4 regions of the Paenibacillus sp. LBL genome follow, and region 1 is predicted to be linked to each of the others. Evidence: predicted binding sites of a transcription regulator. Region 1 holds the regulator's gene; each other region holds the start of a gene.

Region 1 (7,773 bases):
AGGACCTGCTGAAGAAATTCGAAGAGGTTCACACGCACTCGGAAGACGAAATCCGTGCGATAGTCGGCGGTAAAGGGATCTTCATTATTAAAGGTTCTGACGATGTAGGATACTTTAATGTTGAGCTTGAGCCCGGCGATGTCATTTCCGTTCCGGAAAACACGCCTCACTTCTTCACATTGATGGAGAACAAACAGATCATCGCAGTTCGTCTCTTCATTGAAGAGAACGGATGGGTAGCTACACCGGTAGCGGATCCCCAGTTCCAATAAAACTGCAATGGTTGATTGAATAGGAAAATAAAATAAGGCAGCGCAACCATCCGATTCACGGATCCTGCGCTGCCTTATTTTATTGTGTTGCATTACTCCATTACTCCGTTACCGTGAGTTCCTTCAACGGCATCGAGTGCTGTCCTCTTGCAGTGACGTGCGAAACGATACGATACGTTCCGGCATCGGGGAAGGTTTTTTCCATTTGGTATACCCCATCCTGATCGTGCTTAACCGGCACCTTCGCCTGTACGCCTCCACCTTCGAGTGTTACTTCAAATTCCACATCATTCGCATCTTCCACCGGATTGCCTGCTTGTGTCACCTTTGCTTGAATTAATACCTTCTCACCAGCCTGAATGCTCTCCGGCGTCAACGTCAGTTCTACAATGATAGGCTCTGCCATCACATCATCGCTGTATTCCGCTTGGCTGTCACTGCATGCAGCAAGCGCAACAGCCATAAGTACCATCGCTGCAAACAAAGCCACCTTTTTCGTAGTCATGCCTAACACCTCTTTACGATATAATGCTATGTATGGTTCATCCACGTAATGGTCAATGCCAATCTGCGTAAGCTTACTATCCATTATATCGTATTAACCTTTTTTTTCTATCTCATACAGCTTACAATTGTGTGACGTTTATCACAGGCGGTAATCACAACAAACCTCAGGCGACAGGACCAACAAAAAAACAGCCCCGGATCGCATAATCTGCTTCAGGACTGTTTCTATGTACGATAACGTATCGATGGATATTAATATACTTGTAATTTACAAATTCCTCAAAATGCCGTGCAGTTCGGATAAATGCTTGATTTCAAACTTCGGCTGTATACCCGGATCATGGGGACGATCGACCCGATTGATCCATACGGTATGGAGCCCAGCCGCATTGCCGCCCTTAATATCCGTTGTCAGTTTATCCCCGACCATAACAGCTTGATCGGCCTCCACACCTAACAGATCAAGTGCATGCTTGAATATGGAGACATCTGGCTTACCCTTGCCGAAATCGCCGGAAATGATAATATGATCGAAATATGGGACCAGCTCCGGGACGCCATCCAGCTTCTCCTGTTGCAGATCAGGACTTCCGTTCGTAAGAAGCAGTAATTTCACGTTGCCCTGCAATTCCTTCAGAATTTCAAAGGTCTCTTCATATACATAGGGTCTTGTTCGACGTTCTGAAGCAAATCGTTCAGCCAGCTTCTCAGCCAACGACTCATTATCCACACCCACGCGAATAAGTCCCCGGCGCCACGACTCTTTGCGGTAAACGGGTGCAAGTTCCTGAAGTTTCCTGAATTCCGGCTGTGCTCCAGCCGTAAAATTCGCCCACAAGCCTTCAAACGGATTAATTCCGATCATTTTAGTAAAAGCAAACGTATCATACGATTCATATAACGCTCTTGCTTCCTCCCTGACCGCAGACAGCAGTTCAGCTGCATTGACGCCGGTTTCCGCTGCCCCCGCTTGGCTTGTCACTTCGAAAGCCTCTTCCACACTTCGTTCGTCCCACAATAACGTATCATCCAAATCAAATAACACTGCAGCTATCGGCATTTCTCTCCCACTCCCCATATTGACTGTTATCTGCTCTGTCGATTAGTCATGCTCCACTGGAATTTGATGAGTTTTGGCAAACTCCTCCAGCCTCTCGCCCATCGCTTTGGTATCATAAAGATTCATCATGCGTGAGAACACCCAATTGCCCGCTTTCCCTTTGCCCTGGATAACCACGGAACCCGAAGCAATTTTGATTTTCTCGATGTCAGATACAGCCAAACGGCGTTCCCGGTTGAATTTCATCGTGGATACAGAGGCACGCTCTATCTTCAAATAAGGCTTACGCAAGAAAATCATAAGCGCCAATAGAATATACAAACTGACACCCACCCAGTTCAACACATCATTGCTTCCTCCTGTTGCCCCAGACGTTGCAGTGCCCAGAAGGGCGTACAGCCCGGCAAGCGCAACGAGCACTAACGGCAGAACGTATTTACGTCCTTTAAACACATCACTCTTATCGGAGATGGTGGAACCTTGGTACGAGGACAGCCCTTGCTTCTTACGCTGCTTGTTGAGTTGTGACATATTCTTGTTGACTTTTCTTTCCCATGATCGTGACATATGGTTCCCCCTGGACTCAATTTCAATATGATTTAAACCATATAAATTTGGGAAACCGTGTTCAATTCTCTACAAATGAACCGGCATCCCAAATGTTATAATTCTATCCTTCTATCTGCCCATTAATCCTCTGATCAGATCATGAGACAGTTTTCATAGACTACTGCTTTAATCGTGGGCCGCCTTTTTCTTCATTTTCATCTACCCATTCAATCGATTCAAGCTGTTGTCTAAAGTTACTACGAATATTGTTAAGGTATATTTCCCGAAGCTCAGCCCGTTCCTTCTGCTCTTCTTCGGTCAACCCTTCACTCTTCTGTTTTCTTGCTAATACATTAATGCGTTCCACCAAAGTATCAATATCCATGCCTTCTCCTCCAATTCCAATATCATTTATAACTTAAACATGTGAAAAAGAGCTTGTCAAGGAAACCGCACCCTTGCAAACTCTCATTAAGAATAAATATGAATGTATGATCAGTATGAATGGGTTCTCCCCATCATTAACAATAGAGTATTAGTAATTAGAAATACACAATACGCGTTAGAATGGATTGCTCATTACTTACCACACCGGTAATGATAACACCTCTCCTGCCTGTATGTCAGGACCCTTCAAACCGTTCGTTCTTCTAATACTATCAATATATACGCGCGTATCCATATCAGCTGGTTTATGAAGGGAAGCGATACGCCATAAACTATCGCCGGATTGAACAATGACCAACTTCTCACCTGTCGGCTTCTCCATTCCCCCGGCAAAAACGGAATAGGCCCCCGTCCAAAAGGATGCAACAATCAGCAGAATGAATAGAAGTTTAATTAAGGGGATGGAAGTCATTCTGGATTTCAATTGATAGACCCAAGTCACCGAAGACTTCTCCGTTCGCACAGGAACGTTCTCATAAATACTACGGTATGTACTGTATTTCAACATGGAATCATCATCTCCCAAACAAGTGTTCTCTTATGAATTCATAATAACACGAACATTTGTTTGATACAATACCCAAAAGAACATTTGTTCTATCTTTTTTTAGAACTTATGTTTGTACGAACGGAAGTTCTATGTTATAATTTTCCCAAACGTTACTAAATGGGGTTGATACGGCATGTCGAAAATATCCAGCCGCCAGCTGGCGATCTTAGAGTTTATCCGCAACGAAGTTCGTAGCAAGGGTTACCCGCCTTCTGTCCGGGAAATCGGCGAGGCTGTAGGACTAGCTTCCAGTTCAACGGTCCATGGGCATCTAGACCGATTGGAGAAGAAAGGTTTGATCCGCCGTGACCCTACGAAGCCAAGAGCGATCGAACTGCTTGGCCAAGAAGAATCCGATAGCGCTAATCTGTTTACCCACACCATTGCCAGAGTGCCTGTTGTCGGTAAAGTCACTGCAGGCGTACCTATTACCGCCATGGAGAACATCGAGGATTACTTCCCCCTCCCTCAGCATTATGTAGGCGACGATAAGGTATTCATGTTATCTGTTGTTGGTGACAGCATGATTGAAGCTGGCATACATAGCGGTGACTATGTCATTGTTCGCCAGCAGCAAACTGCAGACAACGGGGACATTGTAGTAGCGATGACAGAGGAAGACGAAGCAACCGTAAAGACCTTCTACAAAGAGAAGGACCACGTTCGCTTGCAGCCGGAGAATCCTACTTACGAGCCCCTGCGCCTGAATCATGTAACCATTCTCGGCAAAGTCATCGGTCTCTTTAGGGATGTACACTAACTTCATATATCAATGAACAAGAGGTTACCTTCCCTTAGTTGGATGGTAACCTCTTGTGCTACGTTATTTAATCCTTAAGATTTCCGGTCCTTGCGCAAGACCATCGCCATGGCATTTTGCCTAAGATCTAATTGATACATTCTCTCAGCCATATTATATTCAGGCGAGCCTTCCCCGCCTGGACCCTCCGTGGACTTCAGAACAAGCTTATTATCTTTCACCGTAGGTGTAGTGCCCGGTCTGTAATAGGACGTGCTGGCTCTAGAAAACTCCTCCTCAAATTGCAGCTGCACCGCCTTACCACTCCCATGCTCCACCGCAAATGCATAGATTTGTATTCCGTGACAGTCCTTATATTGCGGGGCGAGTATGAACACATCCGCTTCCTGAAAAGGCAATCGAATCATCTGAAGAGCAGCGGAAGTTGGTTGTATGAAGGTGAGATCCTCAAGGACAACCACATCCTCCGAGGTCCCCTCTGCCGCGTACTTCACTTTGTAATCCCCTTTAAACGACAGATCCGTTTCGAGTCCGAAACAGCTGGGAGCTCCTAATTCCGTTATCTCTTCCTTATCGATGGCAACTACCTGTAACGTTCCTTCATCCGTTGTACCTTCTGCGCGAATCGTCTCCGTCACAGATGGGGATGGTCCCCCCCCTGCCGTATGCTGTTGTACCGTACGTTCCCCCCAAGGAAACTGAATCAATAGCAGTAGAGTGACAAACAATAGCACGCCAGTCATACCAACACGTAAATATGGACGACGCTTTGATCTATGGCTACCTTGGGTCAGTGACACCTGTACCTTATTTTTCATCTCGGCGGTAAATGGTTCATTTTGAAAAGGACCTTGTTGCGCTCGCTCGTACCAATCAGGCTTTTCCTCATTCATAACCAGAATTCTCCTTTAACATGTTCTGCACTTTTTTTCTCGCCCGATACAGCCTGGATTTAACCGTACCAGTCGCTACGTTTAGAAGCTCCGCTATCTGAGTGATCGGCATTTCGTAGTAAAGATCTAGAACCAGCACCTCCCTGAACTTTCTTGGCAGACTCATAATCATCCTCCATATCTCATCCGTATACTGACTTTCCATATATTCCGCTTCAGCTGACCGGCTCTGGTCATCCAGACGCGGCTTGTCCTGCAAGGTCACTTTCCGCAAGAAAAAAGCCTGTTTGTGCCGGAACGCCGTATGTCTTGTAATCGTAAGCAGCCATGTCTTTAACGTCGACTGCCCACGAAACGTATGTATTCCATAATAGGCCTTAATAAAAACCTCTTGGGCAATGTCATCAGCAAGAGCATGTTGCTTGGTCAAAAAATAGGCGTAATTCCATATATCATTTCCATACTGGTTCATCATTTCATTCAAGGTTTGTGTATCCATCTTCGACATTTGTGTTACGTATTCAAGCTCCAACCGATTCACCTCATCTAATTAGAGTCATTGAAGCGAGTAAAAGTTCCCTAATTTTGATAAATAAAAAAGGCATCTTCCCCCACATGGAGTAGATCCCCTTCATTCCCGGTTAATGTTAGCTGGTTTCTAAAGATTATGTTACTCACTCGTTAAAGGAGCCTGGTCCCAATCCAATTTAAATTCAGAACCAAATCTTCTTACGGATTCTATATCAGCAGTAAGATTAAAATCCTGCTCAGATCCGTAAAAACCCAATTGATAACTTCCTGCCGTATCTGTTTCTTTCCAATCCAATTGATATAAATGTTTTTCAAAAGACATAAATAAACCATTAAGACTAAATGAATTAAGCCTTTCAAGAGGAAATTCCGTCGTAACTCTAATATAATTTCGAATCGTCAGGTTGGTCCAACCAAAATTCAAATCATAGATTAAATGATCCGCTTCAAAAAACTTAAAATGGATCTGGCATCCTTCATTCTCACCAGGTATTCGTGATATAAAACGGAATTCAACCCGAGTTCCCTCTTCATGGAGGTCCCTAAGTACGGCCATTTATAATCTCCTCTACGGTTATTCCTTTGATTTCGGGTAATGTTATTGTAATCAAGCGTAGTTGGAATGACAAGTCGGCGCTGCCATACCTACACCGACTTAAACAAAAAAATCCCCACTGCCATATAGCAGCGGGGATTCCTCTATTAATACATCGTAATGTACTGATCGCGTTCCCATTGGTGAACTTGTGTGCGGTACATGTCCCATTCGATTTCCTTCAGCTCATAGAAATGCGCCAGCGCATGATCGCCGAGTGCGTCGGAAATAACTTCGCTGCGAATCAATTCGTTGAGCGCTTCCTTCAGGTTTGCCGGTAAGCTTGGGATACCTTCCTCGATCCGCTCTTCTTCCGTCATCACATAGATGTTACGGTCGATTGGAGCTGGGAGGGACAATTCGCGTTTAACGCCATCCAAACCTGCTTTTAGCATTACAGCAAGAGCGAGGTATGGGTTAGCTGCTGGATCCGGGTTACGCACTTCGATACGTGTGCTGAGGCCACGGGATGCAGGAATGCGGATCATCGGGCTGCGGTTGCTTGCAGACCACGCTACGTAGCAGGGTGCTTCGTAACCAGGCACGAGACGCTTGTACGAGTTAACCGTAGGGTTCGTAATCGCAGCAAATGCGCGTGCATGCTTAAGAATACCCGCCATGTAGTTACGAGCGGTTACGCTCAAGCCAAGCTCATCACTCTCATCAACAAACGCGTTCTCGTTGCCTTTGAAGAGCGATTGGTTGCAGTGCATACCCGAGCCGTTCACGCCAAAGAGTGGTTTCGGCATAAAGGTAGCAATCAGACCATGCTGACGAGCAATCGTCTTAACAACCAATTTAAAGGTTTGGATCTGATCGGCTGCTTTGATAGCACTCGCATATTTAAAGTCAATTTCGTGTTGGCCAGGAGCCACCTCATGGTGAGATGCTTCGATCTCAAAACCCATCTCTTCCAGCGTCAACACGATATCGCGGCGGCAATTCTCGCCAAGGTCCGTTGGTGCCAGGTCAAAGTATCCGCCTTGGTCATTGAGCTCCATGGTTGGGTTGCCTTTTTCATCAGTCTTGAACAGGAAGAATTCCGGTTCTGGACCTACATTCATTGAAGTGAAACCCATCTCTTCGGCTTCTTCCAAAGCTCTCTTCAGAATACCGCGCGGATCTCCGGCAAATGGAGTGCCGTCAGGCATATAGATATCGCAGATCAAACGCGCAACACGATCCTCGGATACCCATGGGAAAATCATAAAAGTATCGAGGTCCGGATACAGATACATATCGGATTCTTCAATACGTACATAACCTTCGATGGAAGAACCATCAAACATCATTTTATTATCAAGTGCTTTTGGCAGCTGGCTTACAGGAATTTCAACGTTTTTGATCGTTCCAAGCAAATCTGTAAATTGCAAGCGGATAAATCGAACATTTTCTTCTTGTGCAATGCGTAGAATGTCCTCTCTGGTATAACTCACTTTATCCTCTCCTTTTTAAATAAAAACTAGTAATGTGAATGAAGAATTACAGCATGGCAATCCTTATTTATTAAAAAACCGGGATAATTCCCCTTGAATCAATGAAACCTGACCCGGTCTTTTAGCGGTAATCAATTCCTGCTTCAGCAAACGACGCAGCTGCGACTCTGACA
Region 2 (7,773 bases), 350 kb from region 1:
TGGATCCAGACCGTGATTCACGCACCACTGGGCAAATACGAGGATCATCATATCCTCATCCTGGCGGTACGATTCCGCAATCCGTTCTTCCATGGATTTTCCGGCTGCTGACTCCATGTAATAACTCCTCCTCATGCGATGGGAACTTCTTTGTCGTTCCTTTCGTCCATGAAGATATTATACCGCTTATTGCACCCTATACAAAACCAAAGCTAATCGACCATCTTTACATGGACCGGATTCCTCTTCGCTTTGTCCTCATTCTTCTTCTTCATCCAAGTTCCAACACCAATGATAATGGCGATGACCAGAATTTCAAAACCGTACTTCAGAAAGTCATTTGAGAACCAGTCATGAATCATGGGCTCTGCTACGATCATCTTCGATGCTGTCCATGCAAGCACCGCTGCACCGATGGTAATAATGATTGGAAAGCGATCTGTCAGCTTCAGGATAATGGTACTGCCCCACACCATAATGGGAACAGAAATTGCAAGTCCGATAATGACGAGCATGAAGCTTTCACCCGCTGCTCCGGCTACCGCAAGGACGTTATCGAGTCCCATCATGGCGTCCGCGATGATGATCGTACGGATTGCTGCCCACATTTGGTTGCCGGCAGATATTTCATGCTGTTTCTCATCCACCAGCAGCTTGTAAGCGATCCACAGCAGCGCAATGCCGCCGATCAGGCGCAAGCCGGGAATCATTAGGAGCTGTACAACGAGAAGTGTAGCCACAATCCGAATGACAATCGCACCAACGGTACCCCACAGGATAACCTTCCTCTGGTCTTCTTTCTGGACATTACGAGCCGCAAGTCCGATAACAATGGCATTATCGCCTGCCAGCACCAGGTCAATGAGGATAATCGACAGCAGTGCCGTCCAAAATTCCACCGACATCAAATCCATGCTTCTCCCACCCTTTCTTTGATTTCTTTTAGGTTTCCACCTGCGAATGCCCTCCATCCAAAAAAAATGCTGTTACCTTAATTTATAAGGTCTACAGCGTTTTTTGAACGCAAAAAGAGACCTTCACCTCATTCATAAATAAATCAGGCAAAGGTCTCGCTAAACAACAAATTCGTTGCCAATAAAGCCGGGGATAGTTAGTCCCGTCATGACGACTTTATTTATGATATAGAACTTATGAGTAATCAGCAGAGCTGGATTAAACTCTATATCGCAAGAAAACCCATCTTCGAATCGCGGTCACTCATCCTTGAAAAAGGCCACGATATAGGTTTTCTTATAAAGCTACTCCCCTTTGGGATATTCAATTTTACATATTATAACATATGGAAAATCGCTTGTATATTCAATTTTTTCCATAAAGTCATAGTCTCTCCGCACCGAAAATCGGGCAGAATTCCCGCTTTTTTGCTATTATTATGCTATTCAGCTTTATCATGCAAAGCGAGGAGACATAATGAAACGATGGTTTATACCGGCAATTTATGCTGCTGTCCTGGCATTAGGTTTTACATACAGAGCAGAAATCATGGACTGGCTTCGAGGAGAACCCTCGCTCTTCCTGATGGTGATGCTGGCCACGCTGCTGGCCCTGTTCCCTATTGCACCCTACAAAGTCGTAATCGCTGTACTCGGATACGCTTACGGCACGATCTGGGCTGCAGCTATTTCTTGGTTCGGCACAACGGTAGCCGCCATTCTCCTGTATGCGGCAGTTCGCGCACTGTACAAGGAGAACGGCAGGCGCTTGCTGGGGAAATATGCGGCTGCAGAAATGTTTACCACAGCGGTGGAACGCCGTCCGTTTCAAGCCATATTGCTCGCACGGCTGCTGCCCGTCATACCGCAGATGGCCGTCAATATCTATGCAGGGGTGGCCTCCATTCCCTTCTGGACATATACAGCTGCTTCCGCCATCGGTAAAATCCCTGCGATTCTCCTGTACGCTTGGATGGGCAGCGGACTTGCCGAGCATCCGGCAATATTCGCTGCCATTGCTGCAGGACTCATGCTGGTAACCGCTCTAGGCCTGGCGATATTCCGCCGCCTGAAGGCAAGGAAACATGAAGATTGAGCAATATTTTGGTTTCGCCAACCAAAAATGATTATAATAATAATAAGACTTACATTTATATTGTTATTACGACGGAGGGATAATATATGAGTAATCGTTCAAACCCAAGCGAATTGGCTACCTTTGCGGGAGGCTGCTTCTGGTGTATGGTCTCTCCCTTTGATGAGCTGCCCGGCATTTTGAATGTTGTATCCGGCTATACGGGCGGACATAAGGAAAATCCGACCTATGAAGAGGTGTGCTCTGATACAACAGGCCATTATGAGGCCGTGCAAATCACCTACAACCCGGAAGTGTTCCCATACGAGAAGCTGCTTGAACTCTTCTGGCAGCAAATCGATCCTACCGATGAGGGCGGACAATTTCATGACCGCGGCTTGTCGTATCGGACCGCTATTTTCTATCATACAGAAGAACAGCGAGAACTGGCAGAGCAGTCGAAGCAGGCTGTAGCGGCCAGCGGACGATTTGATGGACCGATTGTAACGCCGATTATTCCGGCCAGCACCTTCTATGCAGCCGAAGAATACCATCAGGATTATCACAAGAAAAATCCGGGCCACTACAAACGCTACCGCAAAGGATCCGGCCGCGAAGACTTCATTGACCAGCACTGGTCCGATCCCGTCGATACCGAGGATCTGAAACAGCGTCTTACGCCGATACAATACGAAGTAACTCAGAATAATGCGACCGAACCTCCGTTCCACAACGAATTCTGGGACCACCACGGAGAAGGAATCTATGTAGACATCGTGTCGGGCGAGCCGCTCTTCAGTTCTACGGACAAGTATGATGCCGGCTGCGGATGGCCAAGTTTCACCCGTCCGATTCGCGAATATAACATCAAGGAAAAAATGGATCTCACCCATATGATGGTCCGCACCGAGGTGAGAAGCAAAAAAGGCGACTCACACCTCGGTCATGTATTCGACGACGGCCCTGGACCCAATGGACTTCGTTACTGCATCAATTCAGCGGCACTGCGTTTTGTTCCGAAGCAAGACATGTTGCAGGAAGGCTACGGCGAATATTTGCAGCTGTTTGAATAAACAGGAACATCCAAAGTACATTGTCCAATCAACGGACAATGTACTTTTTTTATGGAGTTAGAGTGTTTATTCATTTTTATAGGACAGGGTAATAATACAGTACATACTGAATCCAATGAAATGGAGGGATCGCAATATGCCTTGGAGCAAAAATGATTATCCGCCATCGATGAAAAATCTGGAGCCCCGTGTGAGGAATAAAGCGGTGGAAATAGCCAATGCCTTACTGGAGGAAGACTACGATGAAGGTCGGGCCATCGCAATCGCCACCGCCAAAGCGCAGGAGTGGGACGAAAATCACCCCAAAGAGGGGAAGTAACATCCATCCCTGACCGCATACTAAAGAAGCTCACCCTGATGCGGGTGAGCTTCTCTTAATGGGACCGTATTATGAACGGCCGCTAACGGTATGCTGTGCTGCCTTCGGAGTAACCGGAGTGCTTGGGGCACGGACCGCCTTCCGAAAAGGTTTCTTTTCCGTTTTCTCGGTACCGTACGTAACTGTGATCGTGATCACTTGTCCGGCAATCGATACGGCTAATATGGTGTATAAAGTCTCAACCAATGGCATGTAGAATAGCGATAATAGCAGTACTACGGCATCCATCAGGAAAAACACCGTCCCTACCTTAAGCCCGCTCCACTCGCTGAAGAGCACGGAGATCACATCGTCTCCACCTGTTGCCCCACCGAATCGGAGCACAATACCGGCTCCAAAGCCTGTTAATAAACCAGACAGCAGCGCGGCTGCCAGTAAATTATGGCCCAAATCAATCACGAGCGTAGAATACCGCTCTATTAATGCGTAAAACACAGTGAACATACTCGCTGCAACAACCGTATTGAAAATAAACTTCCGGCCTTTGATAAACAAGGCAACCAGCAGCACCGGTATGTCCATCAGGATCATACTTAATGCCGGCGGAATATCGAGTGCATATTTGCCAAGCAGCGCAAGGCCAACAAAGCCGCCTTCGGTTAAATGATTGTGAAAATTAATGTGATAATACGTAAAAGCCATTAAAAACGTTCCGAACAACATCGCCAACATGGTGATAATTGTGTTTTGTCTTTTCCTCATACAGGATCCCTCTTGTCGTAGTAGATTGGTCAGACATAGGCCAATCTCTACACTGAGGAAACCTGGAGGAGCTCATCCTTCGAACCATAGTTCCCATCCTTTCGTGAGAGACCGTCCTTGTCTTCAGACGTCCGACTTCGCTCTACGAAGGAAGCTATGTGTATGAGAGATCATAACGTTTCCAAATCGTCCTTTGGGGATTCGTCCTTCGGGGACACATGGTATCCTGATCCTTTCTTTCTCGTTATAGTTAACTGCTAACATTATTATAACACAGATTGCAGGCTAGCTAAACAGCCATCGGTACTCATTGGAATTTACTGGATGAACACTTGTGTGATGCGGTACATCATCACCCCCAGGAAGATACGCTCTGCCTTACCATGGATTACATGAACATCAACATAATTGCACACTCAAGTTGAATATCCATCCACTCTATTCATGATATGTACGCCTATATCGTGAACATACCAAAAATTATACATTGCGCGAAGCATAATCCTCGAATACGATGTGTATATTAGAACATATGTTCTTATACGTATTTCATTTATGAGGAAGTGTTACTTATGAAGCCTTCAACTCCTCCACTGCCCTCTGAAGAAGACGAAGCATTGATCAGAGACTATCTCCTGTACAACCTGCTCCAATCGCTTCTTAAGCGGGACATTCAAATCCTGAAGACCCTTAGTCTCAAAATGGCAGACCTCTACATTTTAAATTTGCAATACATGCAAAAAGGGAATTCTGATCATGCCTGGTCGGTTCAGCAGCAGATGAGGCAGCGCGGTATCCGGATTCAGAACCAGAGCCGTACCGCAGAAGATGGGGTGCAGGTGCTGTATCTATGCCGCGGATATGAACGCAGGCTGCTCAGCGACTGGGCCTCTCTCAAGGAAGCAATAAAGGAACAGCTTGTTTCGTATCTTGGCACGGATTTGGCGGCATACTAGCTCCAACTACGTACAAGACAGGAGCTTTCATGAAGAATATTTTCCATATTTATTCTACTGATTTAAATAGAATCGTTCGAAACTGGGCTGCAGCCGTCATCATCACCGGGTTGGCCATTCTCCCTTCACTATATGCCTGGTTTAATATTGAGGCCTCCTGGGATCCCTACGGCCAGACTTCGGGGCTGTCCATCGCTGTCGCCAACTTGGATAAAGGAACCACCCTGCGCGGCGAACCGATCAATCTGGGAAAAGAAATCGTGGAGTCTCTCCATCAAAATGAAAAGCTGGGCTGGCGGTTTACGGAGGATAGCGAGAACGCCATTCAGGGGGTAAGGCGCGGTAATGATTACGCGGCCATTGTCATTCCGGAGGACTTCTCTGCCCGTATCGGCACGGTGCTTAGCAACGAGCCTGTCAAAGCCCAGATCCTCTACTATACGAACGAGAAGATTAACGCGATTGCCCCCAAAGTCACGGCACAGGGCGCATCCGGCGTTGTCGAGGAAATCAGCAAAAACTTCATCAAAACCGCCAACGGTACCATCTTCGAGATTTTTAATACGCTCGGGATTGAAATCGAGAACCAACTCCCTGCGATTAATAAAGTGCGAAACCTTCTGTTCCGGCTTGAAAAAAGCTTTCCTGAGCTCAATGAAGCGGTAACCACAGCTCAGGAGGATATTAAGCTGGCCAACCAGCTCGTTCAGCAAGCCCATACCGCCCTCCCCCGCCTGGAAGGAATCGCTACCGAGGGCAAGGAAATGGCGGGCGCACTGGCGGACTTCGCCAATCAGGCTGCCGGTGCCTCGAAGTCTCTGGAGCCTGCCTTGCGTCAAGATTTGGAGGTATTGGGTGCAGCTACTGGTGCCCTCTCTCAGGCGCTGGACGCTTTAGGGCAAGCCGACATGGATCCGAAGGAGCTTGCCGACCGCCTGAACGCTGCCCAGGCTCGCGCCGAGACAGCTGCTGAAGCTGCAGCTCGGCTGAGCCAATTGTTTAAGCGGCTGGGCTCCGTCTCCCCCGCAGCAGCTTCAGGTGCCGCCAGGCTTGAGGAAATTGCGGCAAGATGGAAATCTGCGCAATCCGTGCTCCAGACCCTAACACAAGCGGTGGAACGGGGCGAGGAAGCACCCGCCGATTCCGTTGCTAAGCTGAAAAAACTTGCCGATGACATTACAGATCTGACCAACACACTGTTAAGCCGCTACGATAGCGAGATCGGTCCAGCCATAAGCAAAGCCTTCAGCAAGGGCTCCGATACCGCCAAGCGTGTCCAGAATGAGCTGACACAGGCGCTGACCAGCGTGCCCGACATCCAGCGCCTGTTAAAGGATGCCCAGAGGGGGCTCACAGTGGGGGGAGAAGAGGTGCAGCTTGCCCAGAGCCGCCTGCCGGAGGCCGAGCTTCGCATTACAACGCTGGCCAACCGGCTCCGGGAGATGGAAGCTGAGGGCGATATTCAGGAAGTCATCGATCTGCTTCAGAACAATTTTGAGCTCGAAAGCCAATTTTTTGCCGAGCCTGTCACACTGGAAGAGAATCGGCTGTACCCGATTCCGAACTACGGCTCCGCGATGTCTCCCTTCTTCACGACCTTATCGTTGTGGGTGGGTGCCTTGCTGCTTGTGTCCCTGCTCTCCGTTGATATTCATGATGAGGAGAGAAGCTTTCGCAGCATCGAGGTCTACTTCGGGCGCTACTTAACCTTTCTGACCCTCGCTCTGTTCCAGGCGCTGTTTGTCACCCTCGGCGACCTCTACCTGCTCCGGACCTATGTGGTGAATCCCGGCTGGTTCATCCTGTTTGCGCTGCTGATCAGCTCCATCTTCATGCTGATTGTATACACTCTGGTGTCGGTATTCGGCAATGTCGGAAAAGCAATGGCCATCGTGCTGCTTGTGCTGCAGCTGGCGGGTGCGGGCGGCACCTTCCCGATTCAGATGACACCGCCATTCTTCCAGGCGCTGCACCCGTACCTGCCCTTTACCTATGCCATTAGTATGATGCGGGAAGCCGTTGGCGGCATCCTGTGGGACATCGTGATCCGGGATGCCTTGCTCATGCTCATCTTCGCTGCCATCGCACTGGTCATCGGAATCGTGCTCAAGAAGCCAATCAACCGCGCCAGCAGCGGACTGGTCCGCAAAGCAAAAGCCTCGAAACTGATTCATTAAATCGGCATGCAAATAACCCTAATGAAAAGGACATCCCCACCGGCTTCTTATCACCAGGGGATGTCCTATGTGCTGTCGTTCCATTATCACTTTTTGGTATCCGATATTTCGTTCAATTGCTGCAGTGTATCCTCTCCCACGTCCCCCAGCCGCCAGATCGCAATCTTCGCGATGCCGGATGCCCGCGCCGTTTCAATCCAGCCCGCGACGGTCGTCCCATCCGCATACCACACGGTATGATCAGCGCCGAGGTCGTCGGTATATTCAAAATACAAGGCCCCGCTCGCTGGGTCTCTCTGCGGCTCGTCTGGAATTGAGTTCGCCAGCTCGATCGCCCGCTGCTCCGTCAGCGATGTGACTTTGCCACCCTCCGCCCAGTCAAACCCGCCAAGAGACAGAGCCAAACCATGCTCGCCGGGGATCTGCTGCAGTTTCTCTGCGAGCTCCCGGATCATGGC
Region 3 (7,773 bases), on a different contig from region 1:
TCGCATAAGGGGGATGAATGGAATGCTACCTGATGCTGAAAGAAAGCTCCATCGAATACTTCTAAATTACCCGTCACATAAACAAGGGCAAATGCCCGTCTTCCGGCTATTAGAGGCAAAGACAGGCCGGAGTAAAAAGGACATTCTTTTGTCTCTGCAGTATTTAGAGGACCACGGATATATTCAGTGGCCGGACAAAACAACAACCACCGGTATTATCGTGTTAAAAGACGATAACGAACCTCCACCAGCAAAAAAAGCAAGAAGCACTTTTGATTATTGGACATATTAAAAAACCCTATCGGCTATGTGCTGATAGGGTCATTTTTATCTTATTCTAAATTATCTATCGCGTATTGCGCTTCTTCCTTAGTGAATTTTTCACCGTATTCCGAAATCAATTGATCGTAAATAGCGTCATCTGACATATTCATAGATTCTGCATACTGTTTCGCTTTTTTTAATGCATTTTCTTTCCAATCGAATACAATGTTATCGATAGCATATTGAGCGGCTTCTTTAGGGAAATTCTCTCCGTATTCAGAAGTTAATTGATCATAGATACCAGCCTTTGACATACTCATAACTTCCGCATACTGTTCGGCTTTTTTCAATGCTGATTTATGTTCTCTAGGTACATCTTCTGTCTTTGCCTCTTCGGGTTTCTCGACTTCCTTCGGTTTCGGGTCTTTATGAAGATCTTCGAAATCTTCCCCGCCCAAGGCTGTGTATTTGTCTTTGGCGGTCTTTAAATCATCCTTTTCTACAGCCTTTACGAGTTCGTCGTATTTTGCTTTGTCATCGCCTTTGAGTTTGTTTAACTGCTGATTTAGTACACCCACTGAAGAATTATATCGATCCTTTGATATTGTTCCACGAACTGTTAGTTGTATATAAGTTCTTGCTTCATTCATCATAATTTTTCTATAACTTTCCTGCCATTCTTCCTCAGTAGGTTCATTACTTTTTTCATTCTCACTTGATTCGCTGTTCTCTTTTTGTTCATCATTACCGGCGGTTTTAGATGGATCGGTTGAATCCTCAGAAGCAGTGACTGGTTTATTTGTAGGGGATGTCCCCATATCCGTGTTAAATGCACCGATCAGAAATACAACAAAGCAGGTTACGGAAATTAGCAAATTCCTTTTTTCTTTCCCATTCTTTTTGAAAAGCGAGACTATTGACATGATTAGAAAAACAACAAAAGATAGAAACCCTATAATACTTATAGCTTCCATTACTACAAAAGCACCCCTTTGGTTAATATATGAACACGAACCCAGTCTATCAGATATAGGAAAATATTTCTATTGCTTTTTGACTATTTATAGATTTTCTACGAACTTTAATATTTATTCCATAACTCTTCTGGCCCAGTTCTATCCTCATAATGGCTTATATTTAACCCAAGGTATTTACGCATCAATACAGATGCCTCTGCCGTTATAAACTCCCAGCGCAGTTCCATTTCTGATCTGTATCCCCTACACATAAACTTCGCCTGTATCCCATTTTGGGTATTGGTTTGCTCGTATACTTTAAGGCCTTTCGAGCGGAAGTGTCTTTTAATATCCTTTAGGTCGCCCCACGCTCGGTCTACAGCTAATTTTATTGTATCAACATATGGTCCCGGTGTTTTAAGATTAACCTCCATATAACGGCAATCGCGTTCGTAAGCTGCTATAACCAACAGTAACAATATGTACTTTTTAACACACATGCGATCATCAGACGAAATAGATTCTGGGAAGCTCATGTATATACCCTCCTATACATAACGGAACATACGTTCCATCATACATGTGCGCAGTTACGAAAACAAGACTTGATAGGAACTGACGTTCGTTGTATGATGTTTCCAATACTACTCAGAGGTGACACGACATGGAAACTTACTCATTCATATGTGAAGCGGTTACAAATAATAAAGATGTTAAGAATGTGATTGCAAGACATGAAGCTGAAATGAAGTCACCGTGTTATGTTCGCTTGTTAACGGATAAGGGTGTGAAGAAATACTATGCGGAGAGAAGCAATTTGTCTTTGAAGGATGCTGGGTGGATTGTCGTCGAAAAACGAGAGGATTTCTATTTAGCTTGCGAAAGTAATATTTTACCAATTGAGTGATAGAGGAAATAGAGGTACAATTTAACAAAATAGAGCGAATTGCTCTGGACATCTCAAGAGGGTGCGGTATTCCCGCTACTTACTCTTCTATCCACTCATACAGATTTTCCATACTGCACTTAAGTATTTTCGAGGCGACATACATATCCTCAGGAGACATCGTTCTTTCGTTTCGGCAGAAATGTGAAATCATTCTAGGGTGTCTTCCGGATTTAACGGCGTAGTCATTCTGTGACATTCCCCTAGCAATGAGTAGATCAGGAAGTAAGCATCTCCCTCTGGAGACGCGTTTCAATTTGCTTGCTCCTTTCGAAGGAAGGTGATTCAAGGATAAATTTTACCATGTTATCTCTTGAGGTGTAAGTACAACGAGAAAATACGGAGGCGGAGTCGCATGAATAAGGGGAGTAAATACAGGCAGGACGAGCCGATAGGGTTAAAAGAATTAAGAGAGTCAAGAGGATTAACTATTGAGTCGGTGGCGAATTCAATTGGTATTAGTAGTGATCAGCTCGGACAATACGAACAGAACCCCAGTGATACACCTGTATCAATTGCTCTAAGGATCGCGAGCGTCTTGAATTGTGATTATGACCTTATTACATTCGCGTAAAGAAGCATGAAGAGCCCAAACGTCTACTAGAGACGAAGGGCTCTTTTTATATTTCCCCACAATCCACCCACAAAAACACGTTCCAAGGCCTTACCTCGCATTCCTTCGGTTTCCAACTTGAAGTGACGAGAACCCCCGACATTATTGGATTCCTTCCAAGAACGTCCTTCCGTTTCCACCCCTTCTAGATTTATTTCGATATACAAGCTAAAATAGGTGTAATTGTGTGTTAAAAAAGGGGGATGCAGCATGTTGAAAATTGGTTCCCACGTGTCGTTTTCGGACAAGGGATTGCTGACTGCGACGGCTGAGGCCACATCATATGGCTCAAGCTCGTTCATGATATATACCGGCGCACCGCAAAATACGCGCCGCAAGCCGATCGATTCCATGTTTATTGAAGAAGGCAAGGCCGCTATGCAAGCAAGCGGGATTGATGAGATTGTGGTCCATGCGCCATACATTATCAACCTCGGATCGTACAAGCCCAATACGTTTGAGCTTGCCGTGAGTTTCCTGCAGGAGGAGATTCGCCGGACACATGCGGTTGGCGTGAAGAATATCGTTCTCCATCCTGGTGCATATACAGATAAGGATGCCGAATACGGCATTGACCGTATTGCGGAAGGACTCAATGAAGTTCTGGGCGGTACGGATGAGACCGAAGTGAAGATCGCTCTGGAGACGATGGCCGGCAAAGGCACCGAAATGGGACGCAGCTTTGAAGAAATTGCTTCCATTATTGATAAGGTGAAGTACAATGACCGATTGGCGATTTGCCTCGACACTTGCCATATTCATGATGCAGGTTATGACATCGTGAATGATCTGGACAACGTACTGGAGCAGTTCGATAAGCTGATCGGACTCGACCGGTTAACGGTCGTGCACGTAAACGACAGCAAGAACCCGCGTGGAGCGGGTAAAGACCGCCATACACCGATCGGAACCGGTTGGATCGGGTATGAAGCCATTCAGAGCGTGGTTCATCACGAGAAACTTCAAGGCAGACCGTTCATTCTGGAGACGCCGTGGATCGGTAAAGATCCGAAGACGCAGCGTCCGATGTACGAAATTGAAATCGCGCTTTTGCGTGGAGATGTGGAAGGACGTTTCGGGCAATCCTTTGTTCAGCAAGTGGAAGAGCTGCGAGCCTTCTTTGCTAAGGAAGGAATCGACTCCCGTTCGTTCGTGCTGGATACGTGGACACTTCTGAAGAATGATGCCAAAGCCAAAAAAGCAGATCCACGCGAACCGATGGAGCGTCTGTATGATATGGTCATGGCAGCTGGATTATTGCCTGAACTTGCGGAGGAGCAGATCAATCAGCGCATCATCGCCTGGTTATCCGGGACTTCTCTGACTTCATAAGCTTCAATAGAAGAGGCATTCATTAAAGTAAAGATGACTAAGGCATTCTCAAGAAAACTTCCGCTTGCTGCGGTTGGTTTTCTTGGGAGGCCAATTCACGCTAATTGTAGATGTAGAGGAGGATCACCGAGTCTCATGGAAATTCACATCAAGAAGGATCTGCCGTCTGTGGCAGGCCAGTACCCTAATCGTGCCCGCATGCTCATCTCCTGTCCGGATGGACCAGGAATCGTGGCAGCGGTCTCCCAGTTTCTGTATCAGCATGGTGCGAACATCGTTCAGTCTGACCAGTATACGATGGATCCTGCAGGCGGTATGTTTTTTATGCGGGTTGAATTTGATCTGGAGGATCTGAACACCAAGCTTCCTCAACTGGAGGAATCGTTCCTGGAAGTTGCGGACCAATTCCGTATGGAATGGAATATCTACCATGCAGCCCGTAAGAAACGGCTGGCGATTTTTGTATCCAAAGAGGATCACTGCCTTGTAGAGTTGTTGTGGCAATGGCAGGCAGGCGACCTGGATGCAGATATTGCGCTGGTGGTAAGCAATCACCTGGATATGAAAGAATATGTGGAATCATTCGGTATCCCGTATCACCATATTCCGGTTACGGCAGATACAAAGCCCGAAGCGGAGAAACGTCAACTGGATGTAATCGGCGATGATATCGACGTTATCATTCTGGCGCGGTACATGCAGATTATTTCGCCAACCTTTATCGAACATTACCGGAACCGGATTATCAATATTCACCATTCCTTCCTGCCGGCTTTTGTCGGTGGCAAGCCTTATGCACAGGCCTATAATCGCGGCGTGAAAATCATCGGAGCAACCGCCCACTATGTAACCGAGGAGCTTGATGGCGGACCGATTATTGAGCAGGACGTGCAGCGTGTAAGTCACCGGGATGATGTCAACGAGCTGAAGCGCATTGGCCGTACCATTGAACGCGTGGTGCTTGCAAGAGCCGTCAAATGGCATGTCGAGGATCGGATTCTGGTGCATAACAATAAAACGGTTGTATTCAATTAAAGTGTATCAACCTGGCGTGTAAGTATCGATAGGTGAATAAGAGAGTTTACACCCTAAATTGCATCAGCAGCAACTACAATCCCGACGATTCATCATAGAAAGTACAATGGAGCAGCCTGACACTTTAACGCTGCAATGGATTAGCTCTTGATCCCGCTCCTTCTTCTTGGAGCGGGATTTTTATTTAATTTTTATTTTGGAAAATAAGCCCAAGCTCCAGCCGAAGCCCGCAAAAATCGGCCCTGTGTATCCTTTTATGGAGAGAAACGTCAAACTTTTTATAATTTCGACTCGTCAATATAGTTGAACTGCCAAGAGAACCATTACATAAGTCTTCTGATTTATAGGTGTAATTTATCATGAGAAAGCAATTTATATGTGGAGAGGGGAATCATCAGTTGTCGTTTTATACAAAAAAAACGTGGATTCTGCTGCCGATAGTGGCACTGCTGATTATGGCAACGTTATCCTTGTCAATTCCGGCAGGAAAGGTCTACGCCGACGGAGCGAAGATTGGAATTCAATCCGAAATGGGTTACCAAGGCAAGATCAAAAATCAAAAATGGAGTCCTGTCAAGCTGACCTTAACAAGTGACCGGGATATTTCCGGTGACGTGGTTGTGCAAATTCAGGACAATAATGGCAATAGGTATCAAACTTCCTATGTGCAGCAGGTGGATCTGCCAAAGGATACGCCGAAGGAAGTAGTCATTGGCATTCCGGGGACGATGCTTAATAAAGATAATAATCAGATCCTGTTCTATGAAGGCTCTTATTCCAAGGGAAAGCCGACGACATTTGCAACAGGGAAAAGTTATCTCCAGGCCTCCCCGTATCAAGGTGCAATCATTGCTGTATTATCCGATGATCCGGATACAATGAATTTCATGAACGTTCTTAATGGTAAAGGCAACAGCTTGAACGTATTTCCGCTTAAGGCGGCCAGCATACCAACGGATCCGATGCTGCTTAGCGGGCTGGACGTGATCGTTATTAACAATTTTGCATCCGATACGTTATCAGAACCTCAGCGCAAAGCGATAACGGGTTGGGTTAACGGCGGCGGCACGCTGGTCCTGGCAGGAGGAGCGGGTTACGCCAAAACAGCAGCACCGTTTGCCGATATCGCACCGGTTGTTGCGAATGGAACGGCCTCTGTTCAGTCACTATCCGAACTCGAGAAGCTTGGAGGGAAGCCGCTGAAGCTGGATGGGGACTTTACCATCTCCACAGCGAAGGTGGTGGAAGGCGCCAAAATCGGGATTGAAGCAGACGGCCAGCCTTTGTTTGCCTCGCATGCCTACGGCCAAGGAAGTGTTCAATACGCTGCCTATGATCTGGCTATGGAGCCGGTAAGTTCTTGGGCAGGCCATCCGGATGCCTGGGCATCGGTATTGCGGAGCAATCTTCCGATGACAGGTTCGCAAAATGGTATGATCTACAACTCGCTTATGGATAATCTGAATTATGTGCTGGAATATTTCCCTTCCCTGAAGATGCCGTCCTTCACGCTGTTGTTGTGGATGCTCATTATTTATGCGGTTGTGGTGGCACCGATTCTCTACTTTATTTTGAAGAAGGCGGATAAACGGGAATGGGCGTGGTTCCTGATTCCGATCATCGCCGTCATTGCAAGCGTTTCGGTTTATGTCGCTGGCTCATCCGACAAGACGAGGGAACTCGCACATACCATAAACTTGATTGAGCTGAACGGTCAGGGAGATGCGGTTAAATCCACAGCCTCGGCTTTTTTCACACCTCGAAGCGGGAATTATGCGTTGGAGTTTCCAGCGAATACGTATTTGAAGACGGGAGGTGCCCGGAATACATTCGGGGGAATGGGCGAGAGCAAGAGCTTTGTCCGGGTGGAACAGGAATCCACAACGCTTGAGCTTCGCGATATGTCTCAGTGGTCGCTAGCCAAGGTATGGGCCGACCGCCAGGGAACGGAGGAGATGGGGCGTCTGGCCATGGATCTAAAGCTCGATGCCAAAGGAGCATTAAACGGGAAGGTCACCAATGAAACCATTAACGATTTGACCGAGGTGGTGCTTGTTGTTGGAGGCAATGCCTATAAGCTTGGAGATATCAAGAAGGGTGAAGCGGTGGCAATTCCTCAGGACCCACAACAAATCATCAAGTTTGTGAGTGGAGATTTATCCGGCATGCTGTTCCCTTATTCTCCGAATGATCCGAAACAGCGGGAGCGCGATATTTTATCCAACTACGGGTATTCGATGGGAATGGTCAACAAGGATGCTTACATTCTGGGATGGAGCAAGGACCATCTGACGAATTATACGCTGAAAGGGGCAGAGGTGGACAGTGACCAGCTTAATTTCTGGATTCAGCCCGTGACTATCGAATGGGGCCTGAGCGGAGAGATTAACATTCCTTACGGTTTCCTGTCTCCTGAAGTATCCCAGGTGAACACGCCGATGTTCGGGACGTTCCCTCATGGCGTTGAGATGGGACAAGGCACGGTAATCGCTGAATTCCCGTTAATATCGGAAGGCAACATCCAATATTCGGAGCTGTCCATCAAAGGCACCAAATTAAACAACAACGTAACGATGGAGATCTGGAACGCGAAGAAGAATGAATGGGAGCCCGTAAGCGATACGAAC
Region 4 (7,773 bases), on a different contig from region 1:
ATAGCGGGAACGACAGGATAAGAAAAGAGCTCCTTCTGCCGTGTGATCACATGGTTTTAGAAGGGGCTCTTTGATTGTGCCGGCAGAATGCAGCAGCCGGTCTATATAAAACTGCCGGGTTCGGGCATTCGTCCATATGCGGGGTTAACCTGCTTCCGGACGCTGAAGCGGCAGTGGGGTTTCGGTTGATTCTGAAGGAGCGGTGTTTGCGGCTTGATGTTCCATTACACTCGCGCCATGAAGGAGTCCGCCTTCCATAATGACGAGGGAATTGGCACACACATCTCCATACATTTGTCCGGTAGGCGTAATGGTCAGCTTATTCTCCGCTGTTACATCCCCGTAGATCTTGCCAGCCACAATGACCTCCCGGGCCGAGATGCTGGAGCGCGCAACAGCGTTCTCCCCGATGGTAACGCAGCCCTGACTCTCGATGGAGCCGTTAAAGCGTCCGTCGATCCGTAAATTATCCTCGCATTGCAGAACACCCTCAACTTCGCTCCCTGGTCCAATCAGCGTATCAGTCCGGTGGGATGGTCGCTTGTTCTTCTTCTTCATACTACATTCCTCCTATTAATGAATAATAAATGGATGGGACTTATTGCAGGTAAGGTATCGGGTCAACCGTCTGATTGTTTTTGACAACCTGAAAATGAAGATGAGGCCCTGTGCTTCTTCCCGAGGAACCCAGCTTGCCAATGGTTTCTCCTTGATTAACATGATCGCCTACCGATACATCCAGACTGTCCAGGTGCATGTACCAGGTTTCCAGGCCATTGGGATGTTTCACAATGATATAAAGGCCACGGGCTCCGCTGCGTTCGGCAGCAGTTACTTCACCGGCGCCTGCGGCATAAACCGGATCACCGATTTTGCCGGCAATATCGATGCCTGCGTGATAGGCCGAGCGCCCGGTGAAAGGATCGCTACGATAACCGAAGTTTGATGTCAGACGCTTGGACGCTGTCGGCCACAGTGAAGGCGTCCCTTCCCGTTTTTCCTGGGTTTCTTGCGCCTGGTCCAGCGTGCGTGGAATATGACGTTCCATGCTGGCTATCAATTGCTGAATTTCCACAAAATCATCTTGGGTCTCTTGGGCGAGGCTCAGCATTTCATTCTCATGAACGGCAATGAATTCCCCGCCGACATGTTGGTCGTTATCATCCGGAATGGAGGAGGTCTGTCCGGACAAGCTGCCGTGCTTCTGAATGAACTGCTGAAGTTCCTGTTCCAGCTGCTGCACGCGTTCCATCTGGACCTTCGTTTGCTCTGCTTCGCCCGATAGCTGAATGATGGCTTTATTGAGGCGTTCGATGGCTTCATCCTTGTCTGTGACCGTTACTTCCATCTTGATGGCTTCCAGGCTTTTCAGGGTTAACTGCTTCTCCAGCCCCATGATCGTTTGGGCTGATTGGATCTGCAAGGAAACAATCAATCCGGCGATTGACAAAATAGCGGCCGCAGGCACCGCTATCATCAGAGGTCTGGACAGCTGGATCTGTCTGACTGAATGCTGGGCATCCCGAAGCACCAGCAGGGTTAAGCGTTGTTTACGGTGTGCGGTTTTCATGGCATCTCCCTTCCCTACATAATGAATGGATCTTAATGGCTATCCGCTAGACTTGGCCAGCCCCTTATCTAGTATGTATTCTATTCTTTCGAAAACTATGTCAAAAATGATGAGATAAGAGAACTTATTCACTATGGTGCCAGATTGGGTAATTGAATAAATACATAAGGAATTGGTCAATGATGTAGTGTAGTTATTTTGCAGGTCTCGCATTCCAGTGCATTGTCATTTCTATTCAATAACCACTATTATTCATCGTGAGGAGGCTGCCGATATGGTGTGGCTTCTGCTTGCACTAATCACCTTTATTTTGCAGATGGCCGCGGTGCTGCTGCTTGAGTTCCGAAACCCGTCCAAGGCTGTGGCATGGCTGTTTATTTTATTTTGCCTCCCCTTGATCGGCTTCGTACTCTATTTCTTTGTGGCGCAGGATTATCAGAAGCGGTTGAAGATTCGTAAGCGGGGCTCCAGGCTATTCCAGGAAATCAGAGGGCATCTGTGGGATCGAGCCGCCGTTGTTAAGCGTAAAGAGGATATGAATAATCCCGGATTTCATCACAATGACCGTTTGTTTAATCTGCTCAATCACCTGTCGGAGAGTCCCATCACAGGCTGTAATCAGAGCCGGGTGCTGACGGATGGGGAAGAGACATACGATGCGATGCTGAATGCTATGGAACAGGCCAAGGAACACATTCATGTGGAGTTCTATATCTTTCGCCACGACCGGATCGGTACCCGGTTTCAGGATGTAATGATTCGCAAGGCAAAAGAAGGCGTTAAGGTACGTCTGGTTTGCGACGGATTGGGAAGTTATAAGCTTAAGAGAACGTTCATTCAACGGTTCAAAGAATCGGGGGTGGAGTTCTATTTCTTTCTGCCTGCCATGGTTTCGATGTTCAGCCGCAGAATCAATTACCGGAATCACCGCAAAATCGTTGTTGTGGATGGAACGGTCGGGTTTCTTGGCGGGATCAACGTCGGGGATGACTATCTGGGCGAGTACCCGAAAATGGGCTTTTGGCGGGATACGCATCTGGAGGTCAAAGGGGACGCGGTCTATTTTCTGCAAAATGTATTTCTGCACGATTGGAAGCTTGCCTCCGGCGAGCGCATTTCTGATTTTGGCCTGTATCCGGAGCATGAATGCACCGGAAATGAGCAAGTCCAGATCCTGAGCAGTGGACCGGATATGAACTGGAATGCCATCCAGGAGATGTGTTTTGGGGCGATTTCTGTAGCCAAAGAACGGATATGGATCACAACCCCGTATTTCATTCCCGATGAGGGGATATATGAAGCGCTGAAGACGGCTGCGGTGAGCGGCGTTGATGTACGGATCATTATTCCGGATCGTGCCGATTCCCGTCTGGTCAAGATGGCAAGCTTGTCTTACGTGGAAGAGCTGCTGGCAGCGGGAGTTACCTTCTATGAGTATGAAAAAGGCTTTATTCATGCCAAGGTATTGATCGTAGACGAGCTTCTGGGCTCGGTAGGTACGGCAAATATGGATATGCGGAGTTTCTTCTGTAATTTTGAGCTGACTGCCGTGCTGTTTGATCAGCAGCCCATAGAGCGCTTGGTATCGGACTTCAGGGAGGACCTGAGACAGAGCCGCCCTATTGATGCGGAGGCATTTCGGCAGCGGGGAAGATGGCAGAAAGCAGCGGAAATATTATGCCGCATGCTGTCGCCACTTCTATAACTGTAATATATTACATCGAATGTCATATTTAATAGAAAGCAAGTAAAAAGGAGGAAGAACTTTGAAATTTGGATGTCCAGCTTTTATTTATATGATAGAATATTTATATAAGTTCCACTTATAAATATATATTAACTTAGTTTCCATAAGTTGAACGGGGGAGATTTATGTCAATTGATGTGAAGATTCTTGCACAAGTGAAAGCGGAGCAGCAGAAGCCGGAGAATCCCAAAGCAGGCTCAGCAACTTTGAAGATTCTCCGCCGTCTGGTGTTCTTAACTTTCGGTGCGGTATTGATGGCAATAGGGCTCGAAATATTTCTGGTGCCGAACAAGATTATTGACGGAGGAATTACCGGGGTATCCATTATGGTTTCTCATATCACAGAAATTCCGCTGGGGATATTCTTGACCTTGTTCAACCTTCCGTTTTTGTTTATAGGATATAAACAGATCGGAAAAACGTTTGCTCTATCCACGCTATACGCCGTATTGGTCATGTCCATTGGCACTTATTTCCTTCATCCAGTCGACCCGCTTACGATCGATCCGCTGCTTGCTGCCGTGTTCGGTGGCGTTCTCCTCGGTATTGGGGTTGGCTTAGTTATCCGATCCGGAGGCTCCCTGGATGGAACGGAAATCGTGGCTATCCTGATCAACAAGAAGTCACCGTTCTCTGTCGGTGAAATCGTGATGTTCATCAACGTGTTTATTCTGGGCAGTGCAGGTTTTGTTTTCGGATGGGATCATGCCATGTATTCACTCATTGCTTATTACCTGGCGTTTAAACTGATTGATATTACGATTGAAGGTATTGATCAATCCAAATCGGTTTGGATTATCAGTGACAAGCATAAGGAGATTGGTGATGCATTGACCCAGCGATTGGGACGTGGCGTTACCTATCTGGATGGAGAGGGTGCTTACTCGGGCGATAGCAAGAAGGTCATTTTTGTTGTAATTACCCGTCTGGAGGAAGCGAAGCTGAAATCCATTGTGGAAGACTGGGACTCCCAAGCCTTTGTTGCTATCGGCAACATCCATGATGTGAAGGGCGGTCGCTTTAAGAAGAAGGCAATCCATTAATATGGTACCGATATATAGGTTTCACCCGTGTTGTTTAACAGCGGGTGGAACTTTTTTTATTTAGCGAGTATGAGAATTCAGTTAACGTTTTTTTATTGACGATGTGAACTGGAGTTTTATTTGTAAATCCAGTAAGTTCCACTTATAATAGGAACATATGTTTGATAAAATTAAGGATATACCCAACCTTTATCATGGCAGTATCCGAGGGGAGGAAGAGGAATGGCTCATACGCAATACGAACGCATAACCACTAAACAAACATTAAACAGGGTGAAAGAAGAGAGGATGCCCTTCGATTGGTCCATTAATCCGTATCGTGGTTGCGGACATGGGTGCAGTTTTTGTTATGCCCGTGCTTTTCAATCGTTTATCGGCAAGGGGGCAGAGGACGAATTCCAGCATCATATCTTTATGAAGGCAAATGCGGCCGAAGCACTGGAGAAGCAGCTATTGAGCGCGGCGAGGAAGTTTGATCATGATATTGAAGCGATGCGCATATCCATTGGACAGGTTACGATCGGTACGGCAACGGACCCGTATCAGCCGATCGAGGGCAAAGAGGGAATCACGCGGGAATGCTTGAAGCTGCTCGCCAAATACCGTATCTCTACCAGCATTACAACGCGCTCTCCACTCGTGCTGAGGGACATGGACATTTTGACCCGGATGGAGAATGTGTCGGTCAACATCAGTTTGAATACGCTGAACGGGGACATCATCCGGAAGCTGGAGCCTGCATCACCGCACCCAGGGGGCAGGCTTGAAGCGATGCGCGCTTTATCGGCAGCCGGCATAACGACAGGACTGTTTGTTGCACCCGTGCTGCCTTTTCTGACGGATGATGAATCAGAGTTGAAGGAGCTTTTGTCCCAGTCGAAGGAGAGGGGCATTTCTTTTGCCATGATCTCATTGCTGAGGCTGTCTCGCGATGTGAAGAAATGGTATATCGAGACGCTTAAACACCAGTTCCCCGATGTGGTTCAGTCTTATCGCGAATTATATAGGCAAGGCGCCTATGCAGAAGAACACTACGTTCATGCTTTTAAGTCGATGGCGGCCCGACTGCTCAGCGAATATGATCTGAGCGGTCAGAGCAAGCGGGAGCCTGCTGCCATCACGGGTGCGAATGGGACGAATTCCGGCTTTTCTCAACCATTCGAAATATCGGACGAAGGGGGTCATAATCTTCATCTGCCACAGCCAGACATGGCTAGATCTCCAAAGCCGAAAAAGCTGCCCCAACCGGCTGTGCCAGTTTCCCGGGAGGAACTGATGCCGGATATTGAGCAGCTAGCCTTTCCTTTTTGACGCGTTCTTTCCTTGGGATGTCAGGTGACGGATGACATTTTCGATCGGTTGCGGAGGCAATGCTTGCAGCAGATCCCCCTTTTCTTGCAGACGCTCTACAATGTTCAGCAGGTGGAATTCTGTAGGCGAAACATCCCGATGGACCTCTTCCCAGGTCAGCGGGGTAGAGACGGTCGCAAGCTTGCGCGCCCGAGGTGTATAAGGAGCAGCAAGGGTTCTTCCGCTATAGTGCTGTAGATAATCGAAATAGATTTTATCCCCGCGATTTTTCTTAAGCCGCTCGATGGTGAACAGCTTAGGGAATTTCTCCGTCACATATTGGCCTACGAATTGACCGACTGCGCGAAGCTCATCAAAAGTTACGCCTGCCGGAATCGGGACGATGATCTGAACCCCGGTTGCGCCGGAGGTTTTTGGCACAGAGTTCAGCCCCAAGGAGTTCAGCACATTGCCAACGATTGCAGTTGCCTCCATGATCCGGGGTTCCTCTGGCAGGGTCGGATCCAGATCAATCATCCATTCGCAGGGCTGATCGCTGCCTGCCAAATGCAGCGACGGATGAAACTCAAGTGCAGCCAGATTCCCGAGCCAGAGCAGCTCGGGCAATCCATTCAGCAGCACATAATTAATGTTCTCATGCACATAGGTGTGCACAAAAGGAGGCAGCGGCTCCGGCGCATTTTTCTGATAGAACGATTCGCCTTGCACCCCATGCGGGTATCGGATGGTAGTCAGCAGCCTTCCCTGGCAATATCGAAGCAGGAAAGGCGATATCGCTGCGAGTTTTTGCAGATACATGGCCTTGGTAATGCCGACCTCCGGCCACAGCGGTTTGTCCGGATTGGTAATTTGAATCTCCTGACCTTCAATGTTCAAGGTTCCTTTGACGGTACGGGCCATGCTGCTTACACCCCCTCAATCGAGACAAGTTTGGGATGGCGCATCATGCCGTCCTGACTCCACTCGAGAAATGTAACCTGCACCGTCAGCGGCTGACTGAGCCAGGCAAGCTGTTCTTTTTTTAGGTCATTATGGAGTGCGTGCCAAGCGGCCCCAGCCTGGTGGCTTTCCGCATACTGCAGCAGCTTTTTTTTGGTCTGTTCATTAAGCCCGAGGGATGCTCTGCCGATATAGCTGCCCTCGTCATCGGCAATAACCAGGCTGGCTACGCGGCCCTCCCTCATGATGAGTCCAACAGCCGTGGCTGTCATGTTAACGGCAATTTTCTTTTTGTACCAATCCCGATGCTTCTTGCCTTCGCGATATGGAGAGCTGAGGCGCTTCATTACAATGCCTTCCCAGCCTCGTTCCTCGGCCCAATTCCATAAATGCTCGCCCTCAAGAAACAAATCTGCGATCAGCAGACCCGGCGTGGCGGAAACGGCTTCCTTCAGCCGGTGATGGCGTTCAAGATAAGGAAGCTTGCGCAGGTCCTGATCGCCGTCCACCAGAATGTCGAACAAGACATACGTGAACAGAGGAGCGTGCGTGCTGATGGCACGCGATCGCTCCCGCTGGAGAACCTTCTGGAACACGGGTCGACCTAATTCCGGATGAAAGTAGACAACCTCACCATCCAGGAGAAGACGCCGTTCATTCAGCCCGGATAATGCCTGAACGACTTCGGGATACAGGGAGGTTTTATCCAACAGCTTACGGGAGTACAGGGATACGCCGCTAGGGTCTACTCCGGCCAGAATTCGCACGCCGTCCCATTTCAATTGGTATCCCCACTCCTCACCCGTGGTGATCTGTTCCGTCGAGATTGGGGCCATTGGCTCCTTAGGCAGCATATTCTGCAGCTGTCCCATGCCGATCAGGAATCAGAATCGGATTTCTTGGATTTAGTGCTCCGGCGCTTCGGCTTCGGTGCATCCGTATCCGCTTCACCGCCGCTGACCTTGGCGGCAGGCTCCTTGGCCGCGGTTTTCCGGGTGGACTTACGCGGTTTCGGTTTCGTGCCGGGGTCCGTTCCGATCGGCTTCACAGCTTCGATGCTGGCCTGAAGGGCAGCCATCAGATCGACGACATTGGTCTCCTGACGGGCAGGAGCTATCTTGATCTCTTCGCCGGATACTTTGCTGTTGATAAGATCCAGCAGA

The links. The regulator LexA, encoded in region 1, represses DNA repair genes until DNA is damaged. The targets are predictions, from matches to a motif close to CGAACATATGTTCG.
Region 2: the regulator LexA is predicted to act here: its motif matches at 4,708-4,721, upstream of M2277_RS11530 (YhjD family protein).
Region 3: the regulator LexA is predicted to act here: its motif matches at 1,832-1,845, upstream of M2277_RS25965 (YhjD family protein).
Region 4: the regulator LexA is predicted to act here: its motif matches at 4,511-4,524, upstream of M2277_RS20570 (SPL family radical SAM protein).

The regions. Positions count from the first base shown of each region.
Region 1 covers NZ_JARXYU010000004.1:436,777-444,549, reverse strand. Annotated here, with positions in the region: gene M2277_RS13295 (cupin domain-containing protein) at 1-272, shown strand, start outside; gene M2277_RS13290 (FixH family protein) at 373-777, opposite strand; gene M2277_RS13285 (HAD family hydrolase) at 1,048-1,839, opposite strand; gene M2277_RS13280 (hypothetical protein) at 1,882-2,406, opposite strand; gene M2277_RS13275 (DUF896 domain-containing protein) at 2,567-2,773, opposite strand; gene M2277_RS13270 (LysM peptidoglycan-binding domain-containing protein) at 2,972-3,343, opposite strand; gene lexA (transcriptional repressor LexA) at 3,519-4,145, shown strand; gene M2277_RS13260 (hypothetical protein) at 4,220-5,038, opposite strand; gene M2277_RS13255 (RNA polymerase sigma factor) at 5,031-5,570, opposite strand; gene M2277_RS13250 (hypothetical protein) at 5,709-6,125, opposite strand; gene glnA (type I glutamate--ammonia ligase) at 6,272-7,600, opposite strand; gene M2277_RS13240 (MerR family transcriptional regulator) at 7,664-7,773, opposite strand, start outside.
Region 2 covers NZ_JARXYU010000004.1:89,405-97,177, reverse strand. Annotated here, with positions in the region: gene M2277_RS11560 (hypothetical protein) at 1-117, opposite strand, end outside; gene M2277_RS11555 (TerC family protein) at 213-914, opposite strand; gene M2277_RS11550 (TVP38/TMEM64 family protein) at 1,432-2,049, shown strand; gene msrA (peptide-methionine (S)-S-oxide reductase MsrA) at 2,136-3,101, shown strand; gene M2277_RS11540 (DUF2188 domain-containing protein) at 3,238-3,420, shown strand; gene M2277_RS11535 (YitT family protein) at 3,490-4,182, opposite strand; gene M2277_RS11530 (YhjD family protein) at 4,755-5,138, shown strand; gene M2277_RS11525 (YhgE/Pip domain-containing protein) at 5,168-7,315, shown strand; gene M2277_RS11520 (glycosyl hydrolase family 18 protein) at 7,402-7,773, opposite strand, start outside.
Region 3 covers NZ_JARXYU010000017.1:93,638-101,410, reverse strand. Annotated here, with positions in the region: gene M2277_RS25975 (hypothetical protein) at 23-292, shown strand; partial or broken gene M2277_RS25970 (Ltp family lipoprotein) at 333-668, opposite strand; gene M2277_RS25965 (YhjD family protein) at 1,346-1,756, opposite strand; gene M2277_RS25960 (hypothetical protein) at 1,885-2,127, shown strand; gene M2277_RS25955 (helix-turn-helix domain-containing protein) at 2,207-2,422, opposite strand; gene M2277_RS31795 (helix-turn-helix domain-containing protein) at 2,522-2,740, shown strand; gene M2277_RS25950 (deoxyribonuclease IV) at 2,990-4,111, shown strand; gene purU (formyltetrahydrofolate deformylase) at 4,247-5,146, shown strand; gene M2277_RS25940 (DUF7408 domain-containing protein) at 5,506-7,773, shown strand, end outside.
Region 4 covers NZ_JARXYU010000010.1:162,724-170,496, forward strand. Annotated here, with positions in the region: gene M2277_RS20545 (ABC transporter permease) at 1-4, shown strand, start outside; gene M2277_RS20550 (bactofilin family protein) at 145-558, opposite strand; gene M2277_RS20555 (M23 family metallopeptidase) at 599-1,570, opposite strand; gene cls (cardiolipin synthase) at 1,845-3,275, shown strand; gene M2277_RS20565 (YitT family protein) at 3,443-4,360, shown strand; gene M2277_RS20570 (SPL family radical SAM protein) at 4,583-5,671, shown strand; gene ligD (non-homologous end-joining DNA ligase) at 5,654-6,571, opposite strand; gene M2277_RS20580 (ATP-dependent DNA ligase) at 6,577-7,446, opposite strand; gene ku (non-homologous end joining protein Ku) at 7,488-7,773, opposite strand, start outside.